DNA from 3 places in the Sphingobacterium sp. IITKGP-BTPF85 genome. Region 3 is predicted to be linked to each of the others. Evidence: riboswitches for the same ligand, from Rfam matches in the RefSeq annotation. Region 3 holds a riboswitch; each other region holds the start of a gene.
What was found. A riboswitch is a leader RNA that binds a small molecule or an ion and turns the genes downstream of it on or off. The one in region 3 is predicted to bind S-adenosylmethionine.

Region 1: it holds a riboswitch for S-adenosylmethionine, as region 3 does, so the genes downstream of both, L950_RS15890 (O-acetylhomoserine aminocarboxypropyltransferase/cysteine synthase family protein) here and L950_RS07025 (hypothetical protein) in region 3, are expected to answer to the same signal.
Region 2: it holds a riboswitch for S-adenosylmethionine, as region 3 does, so the genes downstream of both, metE (5-methyltetrahydropteroyltriglutamate--homocysteine S-methyltransferase) here and L950_RS07025 (hypothetical protein) in region 3, are expected to answer to the same signal.

Annotation. Positions count from the first base shown of each region.
Region 1 covers NZ_ASZT02000083.1:16,129-20,418, forward strand. The annotation lists gene L950_RS15880 (pyridoxal phosphate-dependent aminotransferase) at 1-612, shown strand, start outside; gene L950_RS15885 (prephenate dehydrogenase) at 625-1,467, shown strand; SAM riboswitch class I at 1,872-1,986, shown strand; gene L950_RS15890 (O-acetylhomoserine aminocarboxypropyltransferase/cysteine synthase family protein) at 2,215-3,522, shown strand; gene L950_RS15895 (homoserine dehydrogenase) at 3,561-4,290, shown strand, end outside.
Region 2 covers NZ_ASZT02000015.1:41,477-45,766, reverse strand. The annotation lists gene L950_RS31945 (sensor histidine kinase) at 1-129, shown strand, start outside; gene L950_RS05000 (response regulator transcription factor) at 189-878, shown strand; gene L950_RS04995 (phosphatase PAP2 family protein) at 981-1,643, shown strand; SAM riboswitch class I at 1,781-1,885, shown strand; partial or broken gene metE (5-methyltetrahydropteroyltriglutamate--homocysteine S-methyltransferase) at 2,041-4,290, shown strand, end outside.
Region 3 covers NZ_ASZT02000024.1:23,330-27,619, reverse strand. The annotation lists gene L950_RS35125 (alpha/beta hydrolase family protein) at 1-269, opposite strand, end outside; partial or broken gene L950_RS35120 (prolyl oligopeptidase family serine peptidase) at 293-519, opposite strand; gene L950_RS32295 (hypothetical protein) at 576-1,127, opposite strand; gene L950_RS32290 (hypothetical protein) at 1,046-1,924, opposite strand; gene L950_RS07025 (hypothetical protein) at 2,336-2,599, opposite strand; SAM-I-IV-variant riboswitch at 2,635-2,728, opposite strand; gene L950_RS07020 (class I SAM-dependent methyltransferase) at 2,817-3,500, opposite strand; gene L950_RS07015 (hypothetical protein) at 3,485-3,712, opposite strand.

The DNA of each region.
Region 1 (4,290 bases), on a different contig from region 3:
GGATTTTATCTTGAATTGATTGCTTTTGCAAAGGCAAACCATATTTTAATCTGCCACGACAATCCTTATAGTTTTATCTTGACAGACAGCCCTAAAAGCATTATGTCTATTGAAGGTGCAAAAGATGTTGCCTTGGAACTTAATTCATTAAGCAAATCCTCCAATATGGCCGGATGGCGAATCGGTATGTTAGTGGGTGCAGAGTCACGGATCAATGAAGTATTACGTTTTAAAAGCAACATGGATTCGGGAATGTTCTTACCAGCTCAATTAGCAGCGGCCAAGGCATTGCAGTTGGATCAAACATGGTATCAAGATTTAAATGCAATCTATCACGAAAGAAGACAGTTGGTTTTCGAAATCATGAACCTGTTGGGCTGTACATATAAAAAGAATCAGGTCGGTTTATTTGTGTGGGCCAAAATTCCAGATAATTACGAATCAGGCTACACGTTAAGTGATGAGGTGTTAGATCTATCACGTGTCTTTATTACTCCCGGAGGTATATTCGGAAGTGCTGGAAACACCTATATTAGAATAAGTTTATGTGCCTCAGTTGAAGTATTAAAAGAAGCAATTGCTAGAATAGAACAAGCAAAACAAACGAATTAAGATTGAAATAACATGATAAATATAGCCATTATTGGCGTCGGTTTAATTGGTGGCTCCGTCGCCATGAAACTAAAAGAAAAAAAATTCTGTGATCAGGTTTTTGGTGTTGACAAAAGCGATGCTAATCTAACGAAAGCATTGCAAATAGGCTTCATTGATCAAAAGGCAACATTAGAGGAAGCTTTAGAAAAATGTAAAGTGATCATTCTCACAGCTCCAGTTGATGCGATAATCACATTAGCGCCCAAATTATTGGATCTCGTAAAAGATCAAGTCATCATTGACATGGGCTCTACCAAACTAAATATTTTACAGTTAATCTCGGAACACCCCAATCGTGGCCGCTATGTTGCCGCCCATCCAATGGCTGGTACCGAATATTCAGGCCCCGAAGCAGCATTACCAAATTTGTTTAAAGATAAAATGATGGTTTACGTTGAGGCATTTAAATCTGATGAAGATGCATTCGAATTAACAGATTCCATTACCGAACAACTGGAAATGCGGACGTCATTTATGACTGCAGAGGAGCATGATACACACACAGCCTATGTTTCCCATATTTCTCACCTGACTTCTTTTGCTCTAGCGCTAACTGTTTTAGAGAAAGAGAAATCGCAGGGTCGAATATTTGAATTGGCAGGATCTGGTTTTGAATCAACGGTACGCTTAGCAAAAAGCTCACCGGATATGTGGACACCTATTTTCAAACAGAACAGAGTTAATGTACTCGAAGTGTTAGAGGAAAACATCAAGCAGCTGCAGGCTTTAAAAGATGCCATCCAAGATGAAAATTACACTCAATTACACAAATTGATTAAAAAATCAAATAAGATTAAACGTATTATTAAATAAAACCCACGTGCTCCAACTGGCAAAGGCGAATTATTGTTTCATACAAAGTAATGAGAAGAAAGCATAGGAACTCGCAAGGTTCCTATTTTCTTTTTTATAAAAAAAGATCACAGGATCATCGCTCTGCCGTTGTTTGTTTAACACCGTATGCTTCGGTTATATTGCTTTCAACTACTGATATGGATTTCATCCACGACGTATAAACATATCGGAATAAATAAATGCTGCCCCCATTAACTACCAATACTTACATAATAGTGAGAGCTTACGATCAATTACGAGTAGAATTAGAAGTATTTTCTAAGAAATAGCATAAAATATTTTGGTTTGTAAAAAGCAAGGCATATATTTGCAACGTAGATCAAATAGAAATACATCTAATCAACACCTCTTAATCAGGTCTTGATTTATAAAGAAGTGGCGAGAGACTGGCTCAATGACCCACTGGCAACCTTCAAAATACGTTTGAAAAGGTGCCAATTCCTGTCCAAAGTAATATTGCTTTGGAGGATATAAATGAAACGACAAATGATAATAACATTACAACAAAACAAGAAGGTAAATTCTAGCACCAACGTAACAGATACAAATGTTCCATCAAAACAGATGCGAATGCTTTTGCACATGTTTACGTTTTCTTGTTAATCAATCTTTTTTAAAATTTATTGATTTCAAGTACATATCCATGTGCACAATCTCACCCCTATTTTTTATTAACGAATCTTCAACTAATTAATTATAACTACAATGTCTACAAATAAAAATTTAAAATTCGAAACACTTCAAGTGCATGCTGGTCAAGTTCCCGATCCAACAACTGGAGCGCGTGCAGTACCTATATACCAAACCAGTTCATACGTATTTGAAAATGCAGAACATGGAGCGAACTTATTTGCTTTAAAACAATTTGGAAACATCTATACACGTCTGATGAATCCAACAACAGATGTATTTGAGAAACGTATTGCTGCATTGGAAGGCGGTATCGCCGCTGTAGCAGTCGCTTCTGGACAGGCGGCACAATTCATTGCATTAAATAATATCGTAGAAGCTGGTGAAAATTTTGTTTCCAGCAGTAATGTATACGGTGGTACATATAATCAATTTAAAGTAGCATTTAAAAGAATTGGTATTGAAGTACGTTTTACTAAAGAAACAACAGCCGAGGAGTTTGAATCACTAATCGATGAGAACACAAAAGCTTTATACCTAGAAACAATTGGAAACCCAAGTTACGATATTCCAGATTTTGATAAGATAGCAGCTGTTGCTAGAAAACATGACTTACCACTTATCGTAGACAATACTTTTGGAGCTGGTGGATATCTATTTAAACCTCTTGAACACGGTGCTTCTGTAGTTGTAGAGTCTGCAACAAAATGGATTGGTGGTCACGGTACAAGTATTGGTGGGGTCATCGTAGATGGTGGTACTTACAACTGGGGAAATGGTAAATTCAAACAGTTTTCTGAACCTTCAGAAGGATACCATGGATTAGTTTTTTCAGATGTTTTTGGCGTTAATGGCCCATTTGGAAACATTCAATTTGCAATTCGCGCACGTGTTGAAGGACTACGTGATTTTGGACCAGCTATTTCACCCTTCAATTCATTCCAATTAATCCAGGGCCTAGAAACATTATCACTTCGTGTTCAGCGTCATGTAGACAACACATTAGAAATTGCGAAATGGTTAGAAGCCCATCCGCAAGTGGAAAAAGTGAATTATCCAGGGTTAAAAAGCTCTCCTAGCTATGCAAATGCGCAAAAATATTTAAAAAATGGATATGGTGCTGTTCTTTCATTTCAAATAAAAGGTGACGTGACAAAAGCCGATGCTTTTATCGATAGCTTAGAGCTAATAAGTCATCTCGCAAATGTGGGTGATACGAAATCATTGATCATACACCCTGCGGCGACTACACATCAACAACTGAGTGAAGAAGCTCAAAAAGCTGCAGGTGTATTTGTAGGATTATTACGCCTATCTGTCGGTATCGAACATATTGACGATATCAAAGCAGATTTACAACAGGCCTTCGATAAAATTAAATAATTTCAGATAGCACTATTATATAAAAGCGTAAAAAAACTATGAGTAAGAAATTAACGATTGGAATGTTTGGATTTGGGGTTGTAGGACAAGGATTGTACGACATTATCAAGACTAAAAACTTAAATTTAGAAATTAAAAAATTTGTCATCAAGAACGCTGACAAAAAAAGATCATTACCTGCTGAATTATTCACAACAGATGCTGAGGCTATTCTTGGTGACCCTGAAATCAATACCGTAGTAGAATTGATCGATGATGCTGATGCGGCTTACGCACTGACTGTTCGTGCATTAAAATCTGGAAAAAACGTTGTTTCTGCAAATAAGAAAATGATTGCCACGTATTTAGAAGAATTAGCGGCAATACAACAAGAATACGGAACAAGTCTACTATATGAAGGTGCAGTATGCGGAAGTATTCCAATTATCCGCAATTTAGAAGAGTATTATGACAATGAATTATTACATGCTGTGACCGGTATTTTTAATGGCTCCTCTAATTTTATATTGTCTAAAGTCTTCAACGAAAATCAACCTTATGCAGATGCACTAAAAGAAGCGCAGGAATTAGGTTTTGCTGAAACTGATCCTACATTAGATGTCGGTGGTTTTGACCCTAAATATAAATTAACGATCGTCGCTGCTCATGCTTATGGTATCAATGTAAATCCTGACGATGTTTTCAATATCGGTATTGATAAATTAGGAGCACAAGATATTCGCTTTGCAAAAGAGAAAAATTTCAAGATCAAATTGATCCCTACTGCCC
Region 2 (4,290 bases), on a different contig from region 3:
GTAAAAGGTTTTGGATTGGGACTATCATATGTTTATGATATTATTAAAAGAATGAATGGTAAAATTCAAGTAAAAAGCGATAAAGATAAGGGAACGCAGTTTGACATCCTATTACCCATAAAAAATTAAATTTAAAACGATATTAATTTCGTATATTATCATCAATATTCGAACAAAACCATAAGAATATGCAGAAGATATTATTAGCAGAAGACGATCCAAACTTAGGAGATTTATTAAAAGATTATTTAGAGCTTAAAGGGAAATTTGATGTCACCTTATGTACAGATGGTGAAGAAGCTGTCAATCAATTTCGTAAGAGCAGTTATGATCTTTGCATTTTAGACGTCATGATGCCCAAGAAAGATGGCTTTACAGTAGGCCGAGAAATCAGGAAAATAAATACAACAACCCCCATCATATTTGCTACTGCAAAAGGTATGATGGAAGATAAAACAGAAGCATTTGAACTTGGTGGCGATGATTATATCACAAAACCATTTCGAGTGGAAGAATTGCTCCTTCGCATAAATGCATTGCTTAAGCGTGTTGTAAGAGAGAAAGATGATCAGGTTGTAAGCGATAAATTTGAGATTGGAGAGTACTTCTTCGATTATACAAGTCAACAAATTGCGCATAAAGGTGTGCAACAAAAACTATCAACGAAAGAAGCGGAATTATTACGTCTACTTTGTCTAAAAAAGAATGATGTACTGACTCGAGAAGAAGCCCTTTTAAAAATTTGGCATGATGACAATTACTTTACAGGCCGGAGTATGGACGTTTTCTTAAGCAAATTGAGAAAATACCTACGAGATGATCCCAAAGTTGAAATTGTCAATGTACATGGAAAAGGCTATAAATTATTGGTTAGCTAATACACAATTACTAGAATAATAAAGAGATGTTAAAAACATCTCTTTTTGTTTATCTTGCAACAATGAAACTATCAATTCCATTTTTTTAATCCTTTCAATCTTTTGCTCTTCTACATCGCTTTATGCGCAAAAAGATACTTACAAAATGATAATCAAGATTTTGAAACCAATGCTAAGCCAATAAATTATAAGCAATTAATAGTTCCTGTGGCTTTAATGACTTACGGAGTAATCTCATTAAATAGCCCATACCTCAAACATAAGGATCAACAAATAAACAATTCAATTAATAATGATCCGTCCAAAACTTTTAAACTTGATAATGTTAGCGTTTTCATTCCTTCTGCCGCTGTCTTTGGGCTTGACTTACTCGGAATACCAAGTAAGCACAATTTAAAACAACGCTTAGTGGTAAGTTCGATTGCCCATGCAATCACCTTATCAGCAGTTTATACCATAAAAAAAACGACACCTACTTGGAGACCTGATCGCGCAGATCAAGAATCTTTTCCTTCAGGACATACTGCTGTACCTTTTACCGGTGCAGAAATTCTATGGCAAGAATATAAAGATCAATCCATTTGGTATGGTATTGCAGGCTATACAATTGCGGCGGGAACAGGTTACCTGAGAATGTATAATCATAAACATTGGTTTTCTGACGTCGCCATGGGAGCTGGTATTGGTATTATGGGAACAAAAATTGCATACTGGCTATTACCATTATTTGATAAACACTTGCAATCAAAAAAACAAGTTACCTAACGATGGCAACACCGTTTTACAATGGAAAACAAATTGGTTTGTCTGCTAATTTCCAATTTTAAACCTTGGTTTATTATCATTTTTATATAAAAGTTACAAAATATTTGTTTTTATAAAACTAATTCCGATATTTACAGCGCTTATAGAGAAAGGCAGAGGGAATAGACCCAATGAAGCCTTAGCAACCTGTCAATTGACAAGGTGCTACATTCTACCCCATCAAAAAGTGGGAATGATAAGCTAGACACAAAATATATCTTGTGCCCTCCTCTCTAAAAGCAATCAAAAAATTTAGTAAATAGATTCAAGAATTTTTGATCGTTTTTTATTTCGAATAAAAAAATCCTTCTAATTTCTTGCTTCGTTAAGGTTGAACAAATAAAATAATTTTATATTTATGTTACTAACGAACAACTTAGGTTACCCACGTGTAGGTGCCTTCCGCGAGTTGAAAAAGGCCAATGAAGCATATTGGGCTAAAAAAATCAGCGCGCAAGAATTATTGCAGGCTGGACTGAAAATCCGTGAAGGCAACTGGAAAACTCAAAAAGATGCTGGCATCGATTTGATTCCTTCCAATGATTTTTCATTTTATGACCAAGTTTTAGACTTGACATTAACTGTAGGTGCAATCCCTGCACAATATCAATCACTTTTAAATAACGAAGATAAAGGATACAATTTGGACCTTTACTTTGCAATGGCGCGTGGTTTCCAGCAAGATGGCGTTGACGTAACGGCAATGGAAATGACAAAATGGTTTGATACCAACTACCATTACATCGTACCTGAATTCGTGAAAAATCAAGAATTCAAATTGACTTCAGAGAAATTCTTAAATGAATATAATGAAGCAAAATCTTTAGGTATTGAAACGAAGCCTGTGTTAATTGGCCCGATCTCATACTTATTATTAGGTAAAGAAAAAGAATCTGGTTTCAACCGTATCGATTTAATCGATAAGTTGGTTCCTGTATATGAAGAAATCTTAACTAAATTGGCTACCGCTGGTGCAAAATATGTACAAATTGATGAGCCATTTTTAGCTTTAGATATTGATGATGCAACACGTGCTCTATACACTCGTGTATTTACTAAATTAGCTGCTGCTGCTCAAGACATCAAAATTATTGTAACGACTTATTTCGAGGCTTTACGTGACAACGAAGAAACAGCTCTAAACTTACCAGTTACGCAGTTCATGTTGATTTAGTAAGAGGTGAAAACCAACTCGACACTATATTAGCCAAAGTTCCGGCTTCATTAACACTTTCTTTGGGTGTAGTTGAAGGTCGCAACATTTGGAAAAATGATTACGTAAAATCTTTAGCACAAATCAAAAAAGCTGTTGATGCTTTAGGCAAAGACCGTGTATTAGTAGGACCTTCGAGTTCATTATTACACGTACCTTTCGATTTAGACAATGAAGATAATGAAGAGTCATTGCCTAAAGAAGTTAAAAATTGGTTGGCATTTGCTAAGCAAAAATTAGCAGAGGTAAAAGATTTAGCGATCTTAGCTGAAGGCGAAGTAGATGCAAAAACCGCTGAGCGTTTCGAAGCCAATAAGGCTGCTGCGGAAGACCGTCGTACATCTTCTTTAATCCACAAGCCTGAAGTTAAAGAACGTACAGCAAATATCACTGATGATGATGCTAAACGTACATCTACTTTCTTAGCTCGTAAAGAAGCACAACAAGCGAAATTTAATCTTCCAGCATTTCCAACAACGACAATTGGTTCATTCCCACAAACTAAAGATGTTCGTAAATGGAGAGCTGATTTGAAAAAAGGCGCAATTTCTCAAGAACAATACGATAAAGAAATCGCAGAAGAGACAGAAAGAACAATCCGTCTTCAGGAGCAATTGGATATCGATGTATTAGTTCATGGTGAATTCGAACGTAATGACATGGTTGAGTACTTCGGAGAGCAATTAGCAGGTTATGCCTTCACTAAAAACGGATGGGTTCAGTCATATGGTTCACGTTGTGTAAAACCTCCAGTTATTTATGGTGATGTTTACCGTCCTGCTGATATGACCGTACGTTGGTCTTCATATGCTCAAACCCTGACAAACCGTCCAGTAAAAGGAATGTTAACGGGTCCGGTTACGATTTTACAATGGTCATTCGTACGTAACGATCAACCACGCTCTACAACAACTTACCAAATTGCATTAGCGATTTTAGATGAAGTACAAGCTTTAGAAAAAGCAGGTATTAAAATTATCCAAATCGATGAACCTGCAATTCGTGAAGGTCTGCCATTACGTAAAGCTGATCACCAACAATATTTAGATTGGGCTGTACGTTCATTCCGAGTTTCATCTTCGAATGTAGATGACGATACACAGATTCACACCCATATGTGTTACTCTGAGTTCAACGATATCATTGAAGATATTGCTGCAATGGATGCTGATGTAATTACTATCGAGACTTCACGTTCGCAAATGGAATTATTAGATGCATTTGCTGCAGATTTTAAATATCCAAACGATATTGGACCAGGTGTATATGACATTCACTCTCCTCGTGTACCGAGTACAGAAGAGATGGTTGAATTATTACGTAAAGCAAAAGCTGTAGTTCCAGCTGAGCAACTTTGGGTAAATCCTGACTGTGGTTTAAAAACACGTGCTTGGC
Region 3 (4,290 bases):
AGCACCCAGTGATTTTCGTCGGGTAAATAAACTAATCTACTTTTGATTTTCTTCAATTGTGCAGCCTGAAAAGCGCCTAGTCCCTGGCCAATCGGCACGCGGTAGTCATGACCTCCTTGAAAGATTAATATTGGTGTATTCCACTTGTCAACATATTCAGAAGGGTTGAATTCGGTATATGATTTTACATTTGCTTTATCCCAATAAGGACCGCCTAGTTCGTGGTTCGCGAAAAACAATTCTTCTGTCGTACCATACCAACTTCTCATATCGAATAAGCCGTTATGTGCAATTAATGTTTTAAATCTATTTCATGTACTCCAGCTAGCATATATACTGAATAACCACCATAACTAGCACCGATAGCAGCACGACGTGTTGTATCTACATATTTCTCTTTAGAAATATCATCAATGGCAGATAAATAATCCCGTATAGCTGTCCGCCCCAATCTTTGGATATTGCTTCATTCCATTTGACTCCCCAGCCAGGCATCCCGCGACGATTTGGAGCGATCACAATATAACCTTGAGAAGCGATAAGCTGTAGATTCCAACGGAATGAGTAAAACTGGGTCAGTGCAGACTGAGGGCCACCTTCGCAATATAAAATCGTTGGGTATTTTTTGTTGGGTCAAAATCTGGCGGATAAATTACCCAAGAAAAAAGATCTTGGCCATCAGAAGCTTTTGTAATTCTGGATTCAATTTTATTATCACTGATATGAGCATACATTTTATCATTGACAGTCGTCAATGCCGTTAACGTTTTATTCGCTAAGTCATATTTGTAAATCTCTGTAGCTCTTGTGAATTTTGTTGATGTTACGATCAACTGATTGGCTACCTGTCCCACAATTCCTATGATATCAAAATTTCCTTCAGAGATTTGTTTAATCGATGCTAAAGATTTGTTTTTTAAATTAGTAGGAACAGTCAGTTCGAAAATTTGTACGGTACCTTTGGATGGTGCCACAAAATAAATCTTACGATTGTCCTTGCTCCATATGAAAGAGTTTACTGTGCCGTCCCAATGTGCAGTAAGATTTAAACGCTGAGATGATGCTTTATCGAAAATAATGATATCATTTTTATCGGCTTCGTAACCATCTTTTTCATACTTAGCCAAGTTAACTTAGTTCCATCTGGACTGTAAGTCGGGTTGGTATCATAGCCATTCATACCCTCAGTCAGATTTGTTGTTTGCTTAGAAGTAAGATCATAGCGGTAGATATCCGTATTTGTACTCACGGCATACGCTGTTCCAAACCTTTTTTTACTGACATATAGCACAGCTTTACTATCTGGTGTCCATTCAAAATCTTCAGAACCGCCAAATGGCATTTGAGGGCTATAGAAAGGCTCATCCTGCAATAAATCAATTGCTTCGCCAATCTTACCGTTGTTATAGCTGGCTACAAATGGATGATTGAATTTTCCATTATTGAACGTGTCCCAATGACGGTAGTCAAGATTGTCAAAAACATAAGCGTCAGATTTTGGTAAATCAGGATATTTGTCGGTACTGTGATATTTTTTGATTAAAACTGCTTTGCTAAATAAAATATATTGACCATTTGGAGAGAGTTTTACATTTTCTAGATCAGTTTCGCTGTGTGTCAATTGTATAGCTTCACCTTTATATCTATTCTTTTTCCAAAGTTGCCCTTTGAACAAGTAAATGATATCGCCATTTTCTGTAATCTGTACAACAGACTCGCCGCCCTTTTCACTTGTTAGAGGAGCTGTGTTACCTGTTTCTAGGGATAATGTGTAAAGGTTTTTTTCCGAACTGTTTGTTTCTATAGCATAATTAGAGACACCATATATTAAAGTTTTTCCATCTGTTGAAATTCCTTCTCCAGAAACTCGGCCTAATTTCCAAAGTGTCTGCGGATCTAATGGTGCTTTTGTGGTGTTTTCCATATTAAGAACCATTTTGGTTTCTTTGTTTTCCTGAGCTATTGATGCCGAAGCGCATAATAAAATGGAAAGCGTTATTAAAGATTTTTTTTCATAAAGAATACGAATATGAACAGGCAAGATACAAAATCTAAGATCATTTAACATATTAAATAAAGTATTGGAGAAAGAAAACAAGGTGAAGGAATTGTTCAGAATGACGCGATATCACTTTGTGTTAAACTATTGAAGGGAATTGGAGAAATTATAAAATACTATCTTAACGCATTAAAAAAAGCATACCATTGATATTAGTGACTGAAAATTATATAGAATTAGTTGGATAAAAAAAGCTTCACTCAGTGCTCAAAAAGGAAGGGCTATTTAACCTTTTTAGCGCTGAGTGAATACGCAATTTTAAAGCTGTCTTTGCTCTTATTGGAGAATCGGGATAAGCGTATTTTCCTCTAATCTTACTGCGACATACTTTACGGAAGTAAAACCATCTTCTCTAGAAATGATGTTGGAAAGATCTAGCCCTCTTTTAGAAAAAGTACTTATGAGCGCAGTGCGGAATGTAGATTTGGAAGAACCCCAACCTTTTTCCGATACCGTATCATTGTTGAGCTGTATCAGTTCGTTGATTGAATAATAACTGAATTTTTCCAGTAAATGTTGATAAAGATTTGGTGTTGACATACAATTTAAAAATTTAAAGGATTAAACCATAAACTGTATCCAGATATTTTTGGTCGAAACCCATATTAATTTACCACCGCGGTTATGTAACTCGGTTGGTATTGCAACGTGCAATTCTGAATACTCTACAAAGTTAGTAGATTTTATTTTGTTTCAAAATTTATTTTAAAATAATTAATTCATGATGAGAATTTTATGAATGATGTCGATCCGATTATTATTTCTTTATGGCAGCAATTATAATAAATATTGGCCTTCTCATCTCGTCTTTCATTTCCGGATAAATTTTTAAAACTTCCTCTGAAGGTTTGGATTCCGATATTTGTTGAATATCAAAATTAGATTTAATAACTGTGTTGATGATAGTTTCTAAATTTCGATGGTATTTAGTTACCTCGTGTCCAAGAAATCGAGTGTTTCTTTGACCTTCTTCCTGATAATTGTCCATCGGCCAATGCAGACGATTTCCATTTTCATCCTTAAACCAATCCTGTTCAGCTCTTGAAGTAAAAGCAGGGTGCTCCATTGAAAAGACAAAACTTCCTCCTTTTTTAAGAATTTGATTTATTTTCATAAAAACACTGCTTAAATCTTTTAGGTAATGGAATGCAAGTGAACTAATAACGACATCAAATTCTTCATGGTCAAAATTAATATCCTCGATGGCCATTTTTTTATATTCAATTTCAAGGTTTTTGGAAAGCTCTTTTGCTTTATCAATCATTTTTTGAGATAAGTCAATTCCAATTACATTTTTAGCCCCTTTTTGCTTAGCATAAATACAGTGCCATCCATATCCGCAACCTAGATCAAGCACTTTCTTATTCTGGAAATCAGGTAACATTTTCTGTAAAACATGCCATTCTCCAGCAGCATTTAAACCATCTATAGAACGTTGCATCTTTCCATAGCTTTCAAAGAAGTCATACTAATACTAATATGCGACCTCACAATTGTGAAGCGTGTTCTACTGAGCAGTTGCTCAGGTGTAGGTGCTCGCTTTTTAACGCGAGGGAGAGAACGTACATAATTTCCTGTTTTCGTTAAGACAAATACAACAGAACCTGCTTTTCCGGAAACAGTCCCATTAACGCCATTTTTGATGATTGCCATAATTACGTGATTAGTTTATAGATAATTAAGATAAACATTAAAACGGGGACATCCTAATACCAAATTATAACTAATAACAATTTTTAATCAATTTTTAGACAGTAATCAGACAATATTGATACAGTCGACACTGAGTAATCACTGTATAAGCACTGAACAAGTAGTGTACAAGTAATGTTAAAAAGCATAATCTGGTAATCATCTGATCTTCGTTTGTTGCACCTAAAAATTAAAGAGATGAACCTACGTTTGTGTAACAAAAATATTCTGGCTGAAACTCATTGCACTTGAGTTCAGAAGCTGCCAAGTATTATAGGTCGCTCTTCGGTATATGGAAAATTTATAACGGATTCGGTCGGGACAGAGAGGGAGCGTTATAGAGTTACTGGCTTATGTCATTGAAAAATCCTGTGCTTGGAACGAGGGGGCAGCGATCTCCATAGAAGGCAACTTGGTTTGGGAAGATGAACAATTTTCAGATGATGAGGATCAAGTGCATATATATATATGTCGGTTTTTACAATATGCTTCATGATAAATTTTCAGATTCGGTATATGGTGGTTGCGTATAACTATTC